One region of the Kitasatospora sp. NPDC001175 genome, then DNA from elsewhere that is predicted to be linked to it. Evidence: riboswitches for the same ligand, from Rfam matches in the RefSeq annotation. Region 1 holds a riboswitch; each other region holds the start of a gene.
The links. A riboswitch is a leader RNA that binds a small molecule or an ion and turns the genes downstream of it on or off. The one in region 1 is predicted to bind guanidine.
Positions count from the first base shown of each region.

Region 2: another riboswitch for guanidine. It lies ahead of ACWDAK_RS38585 (Ohr family peroxiredoxin); the one in region 1 lies ahead of ACWDAK_RS33150 (MBL fold metallo-hydrolase).
Region 3: another riboswitch for guanidine. It lies ahead of ACWDAK_RS38940 (CBU_0592 family membrane protein); the one in region 1 lies ahead of ACWDAK_RS33150 (MBL fold metallo-hydrolase).

Region 1 covers NZ_JBSFJU010000068.1:30,871-36,153, reverse strand. Annotated here, with positions in the region: gene ACWDAK_RS33175 (AAA family ATPase) at 1-740, opposite strand, end outside; gene ACWDAK_RS33170 (hypothetical protein) at 766-1,260, opposite strand; gene ACWDAK_RS33165 (DUF4129 domain-containing protein) at 1,257-2,282, opposite strand; gene ACWDAK_RS33160 (GNAT family N-acetyltransferase) at 2,409-3,017, opposite strand; gene ACWDAK_RS33155 (TetR-like C-terminal domain-containing protein) at 3,133-3,384, shown strand; guanidine-III (ykkC-III) riboswitch at 3,592-3,659, shown strand; gene ACWDAK_RS33150 (MBL fold metallo-hydrolase) at 3,671-4,564, shown strand; gene ACWDAK_RS33145 (hypothetical protein) at 4,655-4,984, opposite strand; gene ACWDAK_RS33140 (hypothetical protein) at 5,201-5,283, opposite strand, start outside.
Region 2 covers NZ_JBSFJU010000115.1:1,291-6,573, reverse strand. Annotated here, with positions in the region: gene ACWDAK_RS38620 (MBL fold metallo-hydrolase) at 1-260, shown strand, start outside; gene ACWDAK_RS38615 (hypothetical protein) at 864-1,208, opposite strand; partial or broken gene ACWDAK_RS38610 (transposase) at 1,360-1,578, shown strand; gene ACWDAK_RS38605 (MarR family transcriptional regulator) at 1,848-2,315, shown strand; gene ACWDAK_RS38600 (hypothetical protein) at 2,565-2,756, shown strand; gene ACWDAK_RS38595 (hypothetical protein) at 2,717-3,121, shown strand; gene ACWDAK_RS38590 (hypothetical protein) at 3,063-3,467, opposite strand; gene ACWDAK_RS38585 (Ohr family peroxiredoxin) at 3,545-3,997, opposite strand; guanidine-III (ykkC-III) riboswitch at 4,072-4,134, opposite strand; gene ACWDAK_RS38580 (YVTN family beta-propeller repeat protein) at 4,695-5,283, opposite strand, start outside.
Region 3 covers NZ_JBSFJU010000119.1:4,123-9,405, forward strand. Annotated here, with positions in the region: gene ACWDAK_RS38930 (CAP domain-containing protein) at 361-897, shown strand; gene ACWDAK_RS38935 (sigma-70 family RNA polymerase sigma factor) at 1,006-2,565, shown strand; guanidine-III (ykkC-III) riboswitch at 3,439-3,509, shown strand; partial or broken gene ACWDAK_RS38940 (CBU_0592 family membrane protein) at 3,518-3,721, shown strand; gene ACWDAK_RS38945 (ACT domain-containing protein) at 3,794-4,186, shown strand; gene ACWDAK_RS38950 (hypothetical protein) at 4,317-5,216, shown strand.

The sequences.
Region 1 (5,283 bases):
ATCAATGCCACCACGTAGGAGACCAGGTCGTCGTCCACCTCGACCTGCTCCAGCGCGGCCCGCATGGCCAGCACCTCGGCGGGATCGGCGAGCGTCCGCAGCACCGTCTCGGGAGTGGCGCGGTCCAGCCTCGCGCGCAGCATCGCGGCCTCCTCGGCCACGGGCAGGTAGCCCATCCGCACCCGTAGCAGGAACCGGTCCAGCTGGGCCTCGGGGAGGGAGTAGGTGCCCTCGTACTCGATGGGGTTCGCGGTGGCGATCACCACGAACGGGTCCGGCAACGGCCGGGTGACGCCGTCGACCGACACCTGGGACTCGGCCATCGCCTCCAGCAGAGCGGCCTGGGTCTTGGGCGGGGTGCGGTTGATCTCGTCGGCCAGCAGGAGGTGGGTGAAGAGCGGGCCGGGCCGGAAGACCATCTCGCCGCTGCGCTGGTCGTAGAAGGGTGCGCCGGACACGTCGGAGGGAAGGAGGTCCGGCGTGAACTGGATCCGCCGGAAGTCCAGGCCCAGCGCCGTGGCGAAGGAGCGGGCCAGCAGGGTCTTGCCGAGACCGGGCAGGTCCTCGATGAGGACGTGGCCGCCTGCCAGCACGCCGGACATCACCAGTTCGAGCGTCTCGGCCTTGCCGACCACGGCGCGGCCGACCTCGTCGAGGATCCGTCGGGCACGCTCCCCCGCCTGGCGGGGAGTCAGGGCCGGGGTCGACGGCCCGGCGTCGGTCGGATGGGTGCTGCTCACTGCGCTCCTACGGTGCTGTTGTCGGTCAGAGGCTGGAGAGGCGGTTCACGGCGGCGCGGAGCACCGGCGCGGGGACGGGTTCGGATGTGACGGGGCACGCGGGGTCGATCAGCGGCCAGACCTCGGGACCGACCAGGGCGGCAGCGGCCTGGGGCCGGTCGTGGAGGGAGACGGCGTGCCGCTCGGCCAGCCGGGCCGCGTACAGCCACTGCAACCGCCGTCGGAGCACCTCAGCGCCGTCTCCCCGGCCTGTCAGTCCGTTCTCGACCACCCGGCGCCAGTCACCGAGGCCGGCCCGCTGCTCCTCGATCAGCCGCAGGGGGCCACGCAGCGCACTGTCCTGGGAGTGGAAGCCCGTCGTGTAGCGGGCGGTGACCAGGGCGACGGCAGTGATCACTGCGGCTCCGGCGGCAGCCGCGCGGAGCCCGCCGACCAGCGCGAGCGCCGTCTCGGCACCGCCGGCCGCCGTGCAGAGCGCCGCGAGAATCCGTGGGGTTCCCCGAGGAAGGGTCGGCCTCACCGGGCTCCCGCCCCCGCCCGGCACGCGGTACGGCGCTCCGTACGGCTTCTCGCCGTCCCCTGGCCCGTCCGGGAGTCGTGCTCGGCGAGTTGGGCCGCGATGGCGTCGAGCGCCGCTCGGGCCGATTCCAGTTGGCCCGAATCCAGCGGATGGCTGGAGTAGCGCGCCTCACGGAACAGCACGGTGAGCGCCAACGCGTGCGGACCGGCGAGGAGGCCCGTTGCTTCCGCCCGCTGCAGCAGATCGGCCGGGCTGTCCGAAGCCCTGCGGACGACTCCGGAGTCGGTCAGCGACGTCTCCATGGCGGCGTAGCAGGCGATCACCGCAGCGCGGACGTCGGCGCCGTGCAGGGCTCGGCGGCCCTCGTCGACGGCATCGGCGAGGGCGAGGCCGGTGAGTGGCTCGGTGTTGCCGAGGTCCAACGACTCCGGCTCGCGGCGGCGGTGGCCGAACCGCCGCCACAGCAGCACGGCGCCGACCACGACCGCGAGCACCACGAGCACCACGAGCAACACGCCGACCACGGCCAGCAGTTGGCTCAGGTCGAACCGGCTGGCGGACCGCCCGTCGGGCGCCGGCCCGACCGTCTGCGAGGACCCCTGCGACGGCTCCGTGACGGGACCCGGCTGTGCTCCGGGCCCGATCACCATCGGCTTGTCGTCCCGCTCGGCGGGCGGAGCCGGGAGCCACATCAGTGTGATCGGTACGATGACCGCCGCGAGCGGGAGGAGCACCGTCCCGGCCGAGGCCAGGCGCCACGCCACCGGGCTCGCGGTGTCCGTCCCGCGGGTGGAGGTCCGGTGGTGGACTGTCAGCACACCACCGCCGACCGCGCAACCCAGGGACAGCAGCAGGACTGTCGCCCGGTGCCCGGCGAGCGGCCCCGGCCCGGGCGCGGGCCCCTGACCGGAAGCGGATTGCAGTGCCAGTGCTGCCAGCACCAGCGCACCCGTGACCAGCGCCGCCACCACCAGCCGTGGCCATGCCCACCGAGCCGGTATTCGGCCCGTACCTGTGCTCATGCCGCTCTGTTCCCCCGTTGTGCCGGCACGGCACTCACCACCGAACCGGTCGTCAAGGGGAGTCTCGCACAACGATCGAATATCTGTCAGCGCCCTAGCGATCCTGGCTGACTGGACATCACATAACTACGAGCGGCCGGGCATACGGACCGGGAGGACGGGGGCCACGGGTTCGACAGAATGTCGAGTATCGCCGTCGTTCAGCAGCGCATACATCAGCATGTCGCACCACTCGTCCCCCACCTGCCGCCACCCTCGCAGCAGCCCCTCGCGTCGGAACCCCGCGCGCTCGGCGGTGCGCACGGAAGCCGTGTTCCACGGCTCCACATACAGCTCGAGCCGAGGGATCCGCAGTTCGCGGAGGGCCCAGCAGGTCACTGCGCCGAGCGCGGCCGCGGCAGCACCCTGACCACGCGCCGACTTGACGACCCAGTAGCCCAACGACGCACGGCCCTGCACCGAGTCCTTGAGCATCAGCCCCACGTAGCCGACCGGCCGACCGTGCGAGTTCACGATGACGAACGGATATGCGGTCCTCGCGGTCACGCGGCCCCACTGCCGTTCGACGAACGCGACACCCGCCGGCTCGGAGTAGGGCGAGGGCACAGTGGTGATCAAGGGGATGTAATCGTCCTCCGACGCCTCCCGGACGAGCCGAAGGTCCGAAAGGTGCCACGGCCGAAGCGTGAACCCTCCATCAACGGTGAGTTCAGGCATGTCAGGCGGCAGTTCCATCCGCCCATCGTGCCGTGGTGCAAGACCGGTTGCACTCGGATTTCGCACAGGGAACCGCGCCCCGCTCCGGCCGCTCGGGTTGACCGGGCGGACGACCTCGCGGCGGTCGCCGGCGATGTTCCTCCTCGACACCGGCCTCCCGTTCGCCGACGCGGCTACACCGGCCCCGCTGCGCGAGGCGTTCGACACACTGCTGGACACGCTCGGCAACCTCGCGGGAGACGCCGAACCGGCGCTGTTCGTCGAGGTCTTCTGGTCGGCCCTGCACGGCCTGGTCTCGCTCACCAGCTCGGGCCGGCTTCCCCGGCGGGAGGCGTCGCGGCGGCTCGAGGTCCTGGTGGACCGGTTCGCGGGAACGGGACACTGACGGGCGGTCACCGCTGCGGAAGGGCCGATCGGGTGAACCCGGCTCGCCCAACACCGGCTCGGCCACTTGCGCCCGCCCGGCAGCGCGTAGCACACCGCACTCGCGTACGAGAGTACGGCGATGTGGCCGGCGGGACCAAGTCCCTTACCGTGGCGGCGAGTCCAGGTCGTGCCGATCGCAGTCGGCACTCGCCGTGGTACCGTCCCCGCGGAGGCTCAACAGTGCCTGCCCCGGACGAGATGTGCGCCGTACCCGGCCTGCCAAGACGACGCACTGAGGAGACGTCGTGGACGCGGGCACGTTCTGGGTCGATCTCGCCGGCACGGCTCCCGAGCCCCGTGCGCTGGACGTCCGGTGGATCCACGGGTCGCCGTCAGCCAAACACAACACCGACCCGGACATCCAGGTCCACGCCTACGACCGGCACACGTACATCCTGCGGCAGAACATGGCGGTCGACTACGAGGCGCCGTTCCTGTTCCTGCTGTTCGGGAACGCCCAAGCGGTCCTGATCGACACCGGAGCCACCGCTTCCGCGGAGTTCTTCCCCTTGCGCCGGGTGATCGATGAACTCGTCGACGGGTGGCTCGCCCGGCACCCACGGGAGCGGTACCACCTGCTGGTCCTGCACACCCACCCGCACGGCGACCACATCGCGGGTGACCCCCAGTTCAGCGACCGCCCCGACACCACGGTGGTGGGAGCGGACCTGGCCACCACCCGGAAGTACTTCGGGTTCGACGAGGACCCTGACGCCGTGGCACAAGTCGACTTGGGTGGACGGGTGTTGGAGTGCCTGGCCACCCCGGGTCACCACGAGGCTGCGGTCACGTTCTACGACCCGTGGACCGGATTCCTGCTCACTGGCGACACGGTCTACCCGGGCCGGCTCTACATCCAGGACTGGCCCGCCTTCGCCCGCAGCATCGACCGGCTGATCGAGTTCTCCGACCGCCGGCCGGTCACTCACGTGCTGGGCTGCCACATCGAGATGACCAGGCAGCCGGGTGTGGACTACCCGATCCGCACCACCTTCCAGCCCGACGAGCCCCCGCTTCAGCTGACCACCGGCCACCTGCACGACATCCGCGCGGCGATCCGGGAGGTCGGCGACGATCGGCCCAGCCGACGCGCCTTCCCCGACTTCGTCCTCTGCCCCTCCGACCCGCCGCGCGACTGACCGGGACTTCCTGCGGGCCACCGCGCGGGTCCAGGGCCCGACGCCTCGTGAGGCGGTGGCGCCCCAGGACGGCATACCGGCAGACCGGTCTCAGGACGGGTGGCGCCGGTCCTCCACCGTCCAGCCGTCTCCGAGCTCACGGCGCAGGGTCTCCAGCGCGCCGTCCGCCTGCCGGTCGAACTGCTCGCGCTGCTCCTCGGACCACGGAGACGGACCCCCGGGGTCGTCCCAGTCGAGAGACGACTGATACCGCTCGCAGAGGCCCTCCAGTCGGATCCGGGTGTCAGGAGTGATCGGGAGGAGGTCCAGCTCGCAGGGCGAGCCGTACGGGCCGTCAAGGTCGGGAGCGCCGGACGGACCTGGCCACAACGGGGTGTGCGGCACGCCGCATTCGAAGAAGAACCGCAGATGGTAGGGCATGCTGCACTCTCTCACGACAGCATGCCGAGGCTGAGCCCGGTCGGCCGCCCGGCCGTCTCGGTCTCGGGGACACTGCGGCAACACGGGCCTCGGGCGGGCAGCGGGCGAAGGCCTCCACACACACCGACGTGCCGGGATCCGTCGGGAAGACGGGCCGGCAGGCTCAACGCGCTCACCGCGTACGGCATCCCCGGGACTCGGTCGACAGCGAGAAGCTCAGCGACCGCACCGGCGGCACGGCCGGCGAGTGGCACGGTGGTACGAGAGCGCGGCAGCGCCAAGCCCCAGGCCCCACAGCC
Region 2 (5,283 bases), on a different contig from region 1:
TCAGGAGCGGCACCGGCCACCTTCTCGCCTGGGGCGACACCGTTCACGTTCCCGCGCTCCAATTCGATCAGCCGAACGTGTCCTGGGAGCTCGACGGCAACCAGTCCCAGGCCAGCGCCGCGCGAGCGGCCCTCCTCGAACAACTGACCCAACCACACCACTTCGTAGCTGGCGCCCACCTCGACTCACCCGGCATCGCCCGCGTAACCCCCTCCGGCGACGGTTATGCGCTGGAATACCTCGCACCACCGATCGGCTGATCGAGCCTGTCGGCTCCGGGGCGTGCTCGCGTACTCCGGCACGGACTCCTTCACCTACGCCGCAGGCGACTCCTACGGCGGCAGCGCCACCGCGACAGTGAGGCTCACCGTGCACCGGACGACCCGGGCCGGGCCCGACCGCAGACCCCGTTTCCTCGGCCAGCCCCGGCCCGGCCGCCCGCCCCAGCACCAGCGGTCGGCCCGCACGGCACGCCCGAGGCGGCAGCCTCGCCGCCTCGGGGCCGACGGCGCGCAGACCGCCCTCCTTATCGGCGCCGGCGCGCTGCTCCTCGTCGCAGGTGCCGGAGCGATCGTGCTCGCCCGCCGTCGGTGCCCCAGAGCTGGGGACAGCGGGGTGCGGCCGGGGCCCGCGATGACGGTGCCTACGGGGCGCCGCCCGCCCGGCCACGTCATCGCGCAGGGGGCGGCCGGACGACCCGGCAAACCCACTCAGCCTCGCCGGAGTCGCTGACAAGGAATTTCGGTACTCAGCCGCCCGAACGCCACGGCGCTCCGGCCCGTTGCCTCCGCACCCTCGATCGGACGTCACGGAACGTCGCCGCGGAGGAGATCTGAAACAGCTTCTAACCTTGACCTTGACGTTTAACCTTCGTCGCCTCCGTAGCTGAACGGCTCGATGGTCCAGGGCAGCCCGGGCCCATCTCGATAGGCAGCGAAGCCCGGTTGCAGGCTGGCTGTCTCGGAGATGGAGGGATCGTCCTCCGTCATGCAGGCGATGCAGTACACGCCACTGGCATCGGGGAGGTTCGGATCGTTCACGCCGTCCCCGATCAGCCAGTCGCCCTCACTGTCATGGATGACGACGAGTGCCGGCATGCGCCCCTCCGCGACGGTCCGCTGCACCACAGCGCCGAGATCGCGCGGGAACCGCTCCCCTGGGAACGGAAAGGGTGCCTGCCGGACCACCGGGTGGGATGTGTGATTCATGGCAGCAGTATCGCGGCACTCCGCGAGAGATATCGCACGAGTGATCGATCCATGATGTCACCCGTCCAGGGATTCCTCGGACGGTGGAGCGGCCTAGGCATGATCCTGAACTCTCCGACGAGGTAAGGGAATCAACACGAAGGCCCTGGTGATGAGTGTGCTGCAGCAAGCTGTCCAGCGCGATCCGTTCGCGGAACTGTCACGCTTCCGAGCGGACTTCTACACCTGTCTGACCGGTCGGAGGGATGCGCTGCTCGAGCTGACCGACGCGCTGCTGTGCACCGAGGGCCCAGTGAAGACACTGGTGGACCCGGCGCTCGCGTCCGAGCACCGTCGTGGCCACGGTGCCCTGTACGGTGCGCTCAAGCGGCTCCAGGGCACGCACAGGGCGAGGCCGTCGGTCGCGTCGAGGCCGCGGCCCTGTCGCGGACGAGCGATCCACAAGTCGACGTCGGCCACCCACCTCACCCGCCTGCCGGGCAGCGTTGGCCGGGCGGCCGTCTTCAGCAACGTGGTCTTCGTGCGGATGACCCGCAGGAGAGCTCCGCCCTTGATTTCAAGCGCACTTCAAGTCGTACGGTCTCCTCACCGCCCGCGCAGCGCGGGCGTTGAAGCAGAGCGACAAGCAGGGGGAGCCCTGTGACGACCGAGCAGATCTCCGATGCCCAACTCGCCGGACGACCCGCGGCGTACTGGACCGGTGTCGCCTACGAGGCGCTCATCTCCTACATCCGGGCCCGGCAAGCCGAGAAGGGCTACACCCAGCCCCAGTTCTGGTTGCTCCGCAACCTCTCGGCGAACGACATCTCACCCGACGGCCAGGGGATGACCCTGACCGAGCTGCGCGCCGCCATGGCCTCCTACATCCGGGCCGAGGACGACCTGGCGGCCGAATCCGAGGTGCTCCTGGAGCGAGGCTGGCTGGCCCGGGACGCCGAAGAGCGGCTCTTGCTCACCGAGGAAGGGGAGCAGGCCCGCGTCGACCTCGCACGCAACGCACCCGCCATCCGCGCCGCCCTTCACGAAGGCATCGACGACGCCGACTACATCACCACGGTCAAGGTGCTCCAGCAGCTGATCCGCAACGCGGGCGGGACCATCGCCTGACGCGCACCGCACCTCGAGTACGACGGCAAGGCGCCAGCTACTCCGAGCACGTCCTGGCCGTGTGAAGGTCCGCGACAACGACCCGGCCCTTGCCGACCAGGAGCGGACCGACCGGACGGTGTACTGGCGGCGCCGTACCTGGCCCGGCCACACCTGCACCGGGTACCCGCCGGTCGCCTTGGTCGTCACCGACGCCGGACCGGTCGCCTTGACGCCGGACCGGTCGCCCTGGCCAACCGGCAGCAGGCGGTGGCCGACCTGTCCGCGGAGTGCTGGCGCGGGCAGCGGTACACCGTGCACCGGGACGACAACGACGGAGACGGCTGGCACGAGTACGACGACGCCGTGCCCATCCTCGCGACCACCCTGGAACTCCTGGCCGAGCACGGCCCCTCGGGCCGGTGTGGTGGCGCTTCGGCCGCCCCGGCCGGCACTTCCTGATCGAGGCGCTGGACAACCCGGGCAACCGCGCCGCCTACGACCTGCGCCAGAAGGCCTGCGAGAAGAAGGCCCGCCAGGACCACCGCGAGGTGATGCCGACCCTGGCCTGTGCCGACTGCGGCCAGGTCCCCGAGCAGGAGAGCACCTACGAGTACGGGCTCCATGGCCAGTGGACCCGCGGCCCCGGCGGCCGCTGCTACCACGAGCACGAGGAACGCCAGGAGAAAGCCGCCGCGAACCGGGCCGGCCTCCAACTGTCGTGTCCGGGCACGGTTTCGGGCCGCTACCGGATCCCCGGCTCCGGCTTCAGGCCCTGGGCAACCCGACCACCAGGTAGGTTCCCGCCTCGCCGTCGACATGGATGACGTGCCTTCCCACTCGCACCACTTGGCAGCCCTCCGCGCGCCAGGAACCGGCCTCGCCCTCACAGCCGCGCAGCGGTGTCCAGATCTCCAGGAACGTACTGCCGTCCGGATTGGATCCGGACTCGACCAGGTTCTCCCCGTCCCAGCGCAAGGCGCCCAGGTCCTCCCCAGGCTCACCCACCTCGTGGTGGAATCGGACCTGCGCGCCGTCAAAGGACGTGGTGCCGGCGAATCCGGCGTACTGGTCCCCGATCTGCAGCCACACGGCCTCGCCCTCGTCGATCAGCGGGCCGCCGTCGCGGCTGATGCCGAGCCGGCGCCACCCGCCGCGCGTAGGGGGGCGCACGACTGTCGCAGCCGATCGGCTCTGGGCGCAGGCGAACGAGGCGGTCGCGGTTCCGGACCGGTTCGGTGTCGGCTCCATCAGATGTCGCCCCCGGCCCCGCCCGCATCGAGCGCCACGATCGACAGCGGGATGTTGCCACGCACGGCCTGGGAGTAGGGGCAGACGGCGTCGGCCCGGTGCAGGTAGGGAAGCAGGTCATCGGCCTTCCAACCCGGTACCGCGACCGACAGTGTCACAGCCAGACCGTATCCGGCGGGTGTGGCGGTCGTCCCCAGCTCAACCTGGCAGGTGACCCGAGCAGCCGTCGTGTCCAGGCCGCTGTCACCCGTTACCTCGGCCAACGCGGACCCGAAGCAGGCCGCGAATCCGGCGGCGAACAACTGCTCGGGATCGGTGGCCTCCGGCACTCTCTTGCGCGGCGGTGCCAGTCGCGCCGCGAGATGCCCGTCATCGGTGGCGACGGTGCCGTTCCGGCCGCCGACAGCATTCGCAGTGGCCGTGTACAAAGTCCTGGTCAGTGGAACGGTCATGCCGGACTACCCTCCGCGAGACGCCAGCCCCCTCCACCTCGGAAAGGGCCATCCAGTGCCGTCAAGGCGGCAACGGGGCGTCGTCGTGCATAACCGGGTACGGCGCGTCTCGTCCGGGGCCGAAGCTCAGCCGCCGGTCAGAATACCCACTCCTCGCCGAGGCAACGTAGCCGGCCAGGCAGCGCAGTGCGGGTCGGGCTCATGGAGCGCCGACGCCGGGACATCACCGAGGGAATCGTCGGGTTGAGCATGAGCGGTAGGGCCTGGGTGGGACCCGGCCTTTGTCCGCCGGCTGTCCGCGTGCTCGTGGTGGCCCCGCCGCGCCCGGTCGTGGGCGGCCAGGTCCGGGTCCTGCTCGGGCAGGGGCTGCGCCCCTGCCCACCTCGCCGCGCCGCCGCCCCCGGTTGGCTGGGTGGTCCTCCTGGAGGTGGTGATTGTGAGTGGTGTTGCGCCCGTCGGCGCCCCTGGTGGCCGGGGTGGGTGTCCCCATGCTCTCCATGATGGACATCATCCTTACCGGGGCCGAAGCCCCTGACCAGGGGTGTCCGTCAAAGTGAATCAAGCCCGTTGTGGTTGTGTCTCCGTGGCCCCCGTGGCCCCCGTGGCCCCCGTGGCCCCCGTGGCCCCCGTGGCCCCCGTGGCCCCCGTGGCCCCCGTGGCCCCGCAGCTGGCACGGCGGCTGCGGGAGCCGGGTGGGTTATGGGGCGCAGACGGCGTAGGGGGTGACGGTGGTGTAGTTGGTGTTCTGGTTGTCGGCGAGGACTTGCCAGGTGTTGCCGACGGGTCGGCTGGTGACCTGGATGGGTGGGACGGCGCCGCCGCTTTGCTGGTATCCGCCGCCGGTGATCACGTGGCCGGTGGGGCAGGTGGCGGTGGCCACCACCGGGACCCTGGCCGTGGCCACCCCGCGGGGAGCGGTGCCAGAGGAGAGGGTGGTGGTGACGGTGTCGGTGGCCGTGTTGATCACCGACACGTTGCTCGAGTTGGTGTTGGTGACGTAGGCGCGGATACCACCCGGGCTGAACTCCACCGCGAACGGCGACAGGCCGACGGGGATGGTGGTGGTGACGGTGTTGGTGGCGGTGTTGATCACGGACACGGTGTTCGCGAGGCCGTTGGTGACGTAGGCGGTGGTGCCGTCCGGGGTGAACGCCACCCCTTCGGGGTTGGTGCCGACGGGGATGGTGGTGGTGACGGTGTTGGTGGCGGTGTTGATCACGGACACGGTGTTCGAGCCGGCGTTGGTGACGTAGGCGCTGGTGCCGTCCGGGCTGACCGCCACCTGG
Region 3 (5,283 bases), on a different contig from region 1:
ATCGATGCGGTGGTGTCCGAGTCGGATGCTGCGGGCGGTGGCGGGTCGGGGGTGTCGCGGCACGGGCGGGGGTGTGGTCGGCGGCGGGCTGTGGGGCGGCCGCGTCGGCTGGCGGCGGTTGCGGGGGTTGTGGGGTTGGTTGCGGTCACGGGTGGGGTGCTCGCTGCTGCGGCGTCTTCGGGGGGTGGGTCTGCTTCGCCGTCCGCCGCGGCCGGGGTGGTGTCGCCGGGGGACGGTGTCGTGTCCGTTTCCTCGGTTCAGCCGACCGGTTCGCCGAGTTGGGCGGTCACCGCGACCGCGACGGCGAGTGGTGCGGCGACCCCGTCGGCGAGTGGCGCGGCGATCCCGCCGGCGACCGGCATGCCGACCGGTACGTCGAGCGGTACGCCTACCGTTCGGAAGGCTCAGGCGAGGTCGGCGAGCAGTGCCCCGGCGATTCCGGCGGCCCGTAAGCCCACTGGGTCCGTCACGCACAGTGCGCCGGTCGCGGGGACACCGGCGACCGGTACCGCTGCCCGGTTCGCCCAGCAGATAGTCGACGCGGTCAACGCCGAACGTGCCAAGGCCGGCTGCAAGCCGCTCACCGTGAACGCGAAGCTGCAGGCCGTGGCGCAGGAGCACTCCGACGACATGGCCGCGCGTAACTACTACGAGCACGACACCCCGGAAGGCGTCGACCCCGGCACCCGGATAACCAACGCCGGGTACGGCTGGCAGAACTGGGGCGAGAACATCTACCAGAGCCCGAAAGACCCCGCCACGGCCATGGACGGCTGGATGAACAGCCCCGCACACCGCGACAACATCCTGGACTGCGTCTTCACCCAGACCGGCGTCGGCGTGAACCTCAGCGCCAACGGGCCCTGGTGGACCGAGGACTTCGCCCGTCCCCAGTGAACGGACGGTGAGCCCACCGCCGGCTCGATTCCTGTTATTTTCCCCCTCCCGCCGGGGTCTCACACGGCGCGGGAGGAACGATCATCCAGGTGAGGACGTCGGACGTTGATGAACAGTGAAAGCGGCAGCGAGACGGTCACCGCGGCGCAGGCAGGGGACGCGGCGGCCCGGGAACGGTTGATAGCCGACCACCTGCCGCTGGTCTACAACGTCGTCGGCCGCGCGCTGGACGGCCATGCGGATGTGGACGACGTGGTGCAGGAGACCATGCTCCGCGTCGTCAACTCCCTGGACGCGCTGCGCGAGCCGTCCTCCTTCCGGTCCTGGCTGGTGGCGGTGGCGATGAACGAGGTCCGTCGACGCTGGACGGCCCGGAAGGCGGCACCCGTGCCGGGTCTGCAGGAGCTGACGCAGGTCGTCGATCCGGCCGCCGACTTCGTGGACCTGACCATCCTGCGACTCGGCCTGACCGGCCAGCGCAAGGAGGTCGCCGAGGCCACCCGCTGGCTGGACGAGCGCGAGCGCGACCTGCTCTCCCTCTGGTGGCTGGAGACCGGCGGCGAGCTCACGCGGGCCGAACTGGCGGCGGCCCTCGGCCTCACACCGCAGCACACCGCCGTACGCGTCCAGCGGATGAAGGAACAACTGGAGATCGGCCGCCAGGTGGTGCGAGCACTCGCCGCCGACCCGCCGTGCGCCGAACTCTCGGCGCACACCACGGCCTGGGACGGGAAGCCAGCCGTTCTGTGGCGCAAACGCATCGCCAGGCACATCCGCAACTGCCCGCACTGCGCCGGGCACCAGCACACTCTGGTACCGGTCGAGGGACTCCTCGCCGGCCTCCCGCTGCTGCTCCCGCCACCGCACCTGGCCGCCTCACAGCACCTGGCCGCGTTCGCCACCACGGCCGCACAGCCGGCACCCTCCCGCACGGCGCCCGCGCCGACACGGTCGCCCGCCCCGACACGCAGGCTCCACCCACGCGATGGGCGAGCGGTCAGGGCGGCCAAGGCAGCCGGGGCAGTCGCGGCCGCCTTGACCGTCCTCGCCGGAGTGCAGATCCTCCGACCCGACCCGGACCACGCCGCGTCCGCCCCGTCGGTCTCGGTCACACTCGCACCCCCGGCGCCAGCCCCCACCACGCCGTCTCCCATACCATCGGCCACCGAGTCCCCGTCCCCGCCGCCCGCCACCACGGCTTCACCGCCGCCCGCCACCACCGCTTCACCGCCGCCCGCCACCACCGCTTCTCCGGAGGCCGCCACCACCCCGTCCGCGCCTCGCAAGACCCTCGAACAGCAACTCGTCGACCTGATCAACCTCCAACGGGCGAAGAACGGCTGCAGGCCGCTGCGCGTCAACCGGCGCCTGCACGCGGCCGCGCAGGGGCATTCCGACGACATGGCCGCCGCCGGCTACTTCGACCACGTCGACCCGCGCGGCGAGCACGCCGACGACCGCATGACCGCTGCCGGCTACCAGTGGAGTGCGTGGGCCGAGAACCTCGACCGGGACACGAGCTCGCCGAACACGGTGCTGAAGGACTGGTCGGACGGCGCGATCCACCAGCAGAACATGCTCGACTGCCAGTACACCGACGCCGGTGTCGGCACCGCCCCCAACACGGACGGCCTGCTCTGGACCCTCGACCTGGGCAGCCCCGGCTGACAGCCCTGCCAGTCCGCTACTCGCGTGCCACTCGCAGCAGGTGTGTGGCAGGCCCCGGAGGTCGGGGTGCCGGTGCTGATGGTGGAGGTCGACCGCGCCACGATGGCGCCGGCCCGGGTGGCGGCGAAGTTCACCGCCTACCGCGGGCTGTTCCGCGTGAAGGTCCGGGACAACGACCCGGCCCTCACCGACGAGGAGCCGGCCGACCGCACGGTGCACTGGTGGCGTCGCGCCCCGGGCACACCCGCGCCGGGTACCCGCCGGTCGCCCTGGCCGTCACCGACGCCGGACCGGTCGGTCTGGCCAACCGGCAGCAGGCCGTCGCGGACCTGTCCGCCGACTGCTGGGGCGGCAGTTGGTGGACCGTCACGCGGCACGACAACGACGACGGCTTGCGCGAGTACGACGACGCCGTGCCCATCGTCGCCACCACCCTGGAGCTCCTGGCCGAGCACGGCCCGCTCGGCCCCATCTGGTGGCGCTACGGCCGCCCCCCGGCGGGCGGGGAGGGCCGGGCCGCCAGCTCTCACCGTTCTGCCGCGGTCCCGATCCCGCAGTTCCACTCGGGCGCCTCGCAGCCTGTCTGCGCGGGGCAGGAAGGGCTCCCGTCACCGCCCCGGCGGGCGGTTACCGCTGTGCCGGGGTCTGGCCTGGGCGCAGCGGTGACAGGTCCTCAGGGCTCCTGCAGGGCCCCGGCCCGGACGACTGGGGGCTGGTACCTCGGCGCTGTCCCGGCATGGTTCGCCGGGCCTCGGAACTCGTGGGCTGGGATCGGGTGGGACCCCGCCGGGTGGCCGTGTGTTGTGTGGTTGTCGGTCCTGGTCGCTGCCATCCGGTTGCGTCCGGGTTGCGCCGTCTGGGCTACAGCGAGCGGCGGTGACGCCGTTTTGGCGTCGCCCCGGACGAGAGCGTTGCCGTACCCGGTCCAGCAAAGACGGCTCGCAGCGCACTCATGCATCGCATCGATCTCGTCGAAATCACCGGTTCCCTCCTCATCCTCGTCGCCTTCGTCGCCGGTCAGGCGCGGCTCCTGCGCGGGGACTCGCGCACCGCCCTGTCGCTGAACCTCGTCGGCTCGGCGACCCTCGCGGTGATCGCACTGCGCCAGGGGTCCTGGGGCTTCCTGTTGCTGGAGGGCACCTGGGCCCTTGTGTCCGCCGTTTCCCTGACCGCCGTGCGCCCGCGCTCGGCGGATCGTTCCGAACACCACACTCCCGAGGAGACCCCCGTGGCAGGAGAGAAAGACCTTCGCAAGCTGCTCGCCGGAATGAGTCCGCAGCTCAATGCGGGCGAGTACGTGTTCACGGTCGCCCCCGACGGCCGCATTCCCGCCGGCGTCCGTCCTGTCGTCACCGTTGCCGAGGAGGAGGGCCTGACCCTCGTCCTGCCGAAACAGGATGCCGACCGGGCAGGCCTGGCCTACGACTACGTCGCTGGCTGGATCACCTTGCGCGTGCATTCCGCGCTGGAGGCGGTCGGCCTCACAGCGGTCTTCGCCGAGGCCCTGGCCCAGGTCGGACTCAGCTGCAACGTCGTCGCCGGCTTCCACCACGACCACCTGTTCGTTCCCTACGCCGACGCACCCCAGGCCCTGGCCGCCCTGAAACAGCTCACCCACTGACGGACACGGCACGCCCCCCCCGGGCCGCCCCGCGCACGGAGATGCGCGGGGCGGCCCGGGGCGCCGACCGCTCTGCCGCGCCGCACCCGGACGGCTGGAGCTGGCCCTGTACAGCAGCCGGCCCGCGCCCGTGGACCGGGACCTGGGCCGCCCGATGCACGACTCCCCGCTGGTGCGCGGCGCGATGTGGCTACGCTGGACCGGCCACGACGGCATCCGCACCCTCCACCAGGGCGCCGACCTGGACCGCGGCTGGACCGAGAAGGACGTCGACGGCCTGGACGGATGGGTGGCCCTGGTCGGCGGCCGGATCGTCCTCGGAGCCCAGCCGGGCACCCTCCCGGAGCCCATCGTCCACGCCGAGGCGTGGCAGGCCGGCGCGATGCTGCACGCAGCCCTCGCCCAGCACCCGGGCCACCCCGACCGCGCCCCGGACGAGGACGACGACCAGGAGCACGGGCTGCTCGGCGACGTCCCTCACCGGGTCCGCCGCCGGGCGGCCGGGATGACCCTGGAGACCATCCAGCAGGCCCTGCACCGGGCCCGGGACGACGAGCGCACCGCCGACCGGTACGCCGACGCCGGAGACGAGACCGCCTACGCCACCGCGGCCGCCATCCGCGCCGAGTGGCAGCGCGTACGCGACCACACCGCCCAGACCCGCGCCGAGCGCTACGACCCCGACCACGACACCGCCCTCCAGCACGCGCTGCGCGCCGAACGCCACCGCCAGGACGTCGCCGAATGCGCCCGCGAGGCCGCCCACCAGGCCCGACAGAGGTCCGACGCCACCCACCGCCGCCTCGCCGGCACCACCGCCCAGCCCCTCTACACCGCCCTGGAGCGCGCCGGCCTCCACACGCTGACCAACGACGACCACCAGGCCGTCCGCGACCTCACCCAAGGCCTCGCCCCCGCCACGCTGCGCCAGGTCATGAGCTGGCTGGAGCGCACCCGCACCGCGGCCGCCGCGTTGCGCGGTGCCGGGCAAGCCCCGGCCCGGCCCGTCGTGCGGCGTAGCCGGTTCTGACCAGCCGCCTGCGGCATCGACGACGTTCCCGGTGCCGCGCCGCTTCCAGACGGGTGATGGCCCGGTG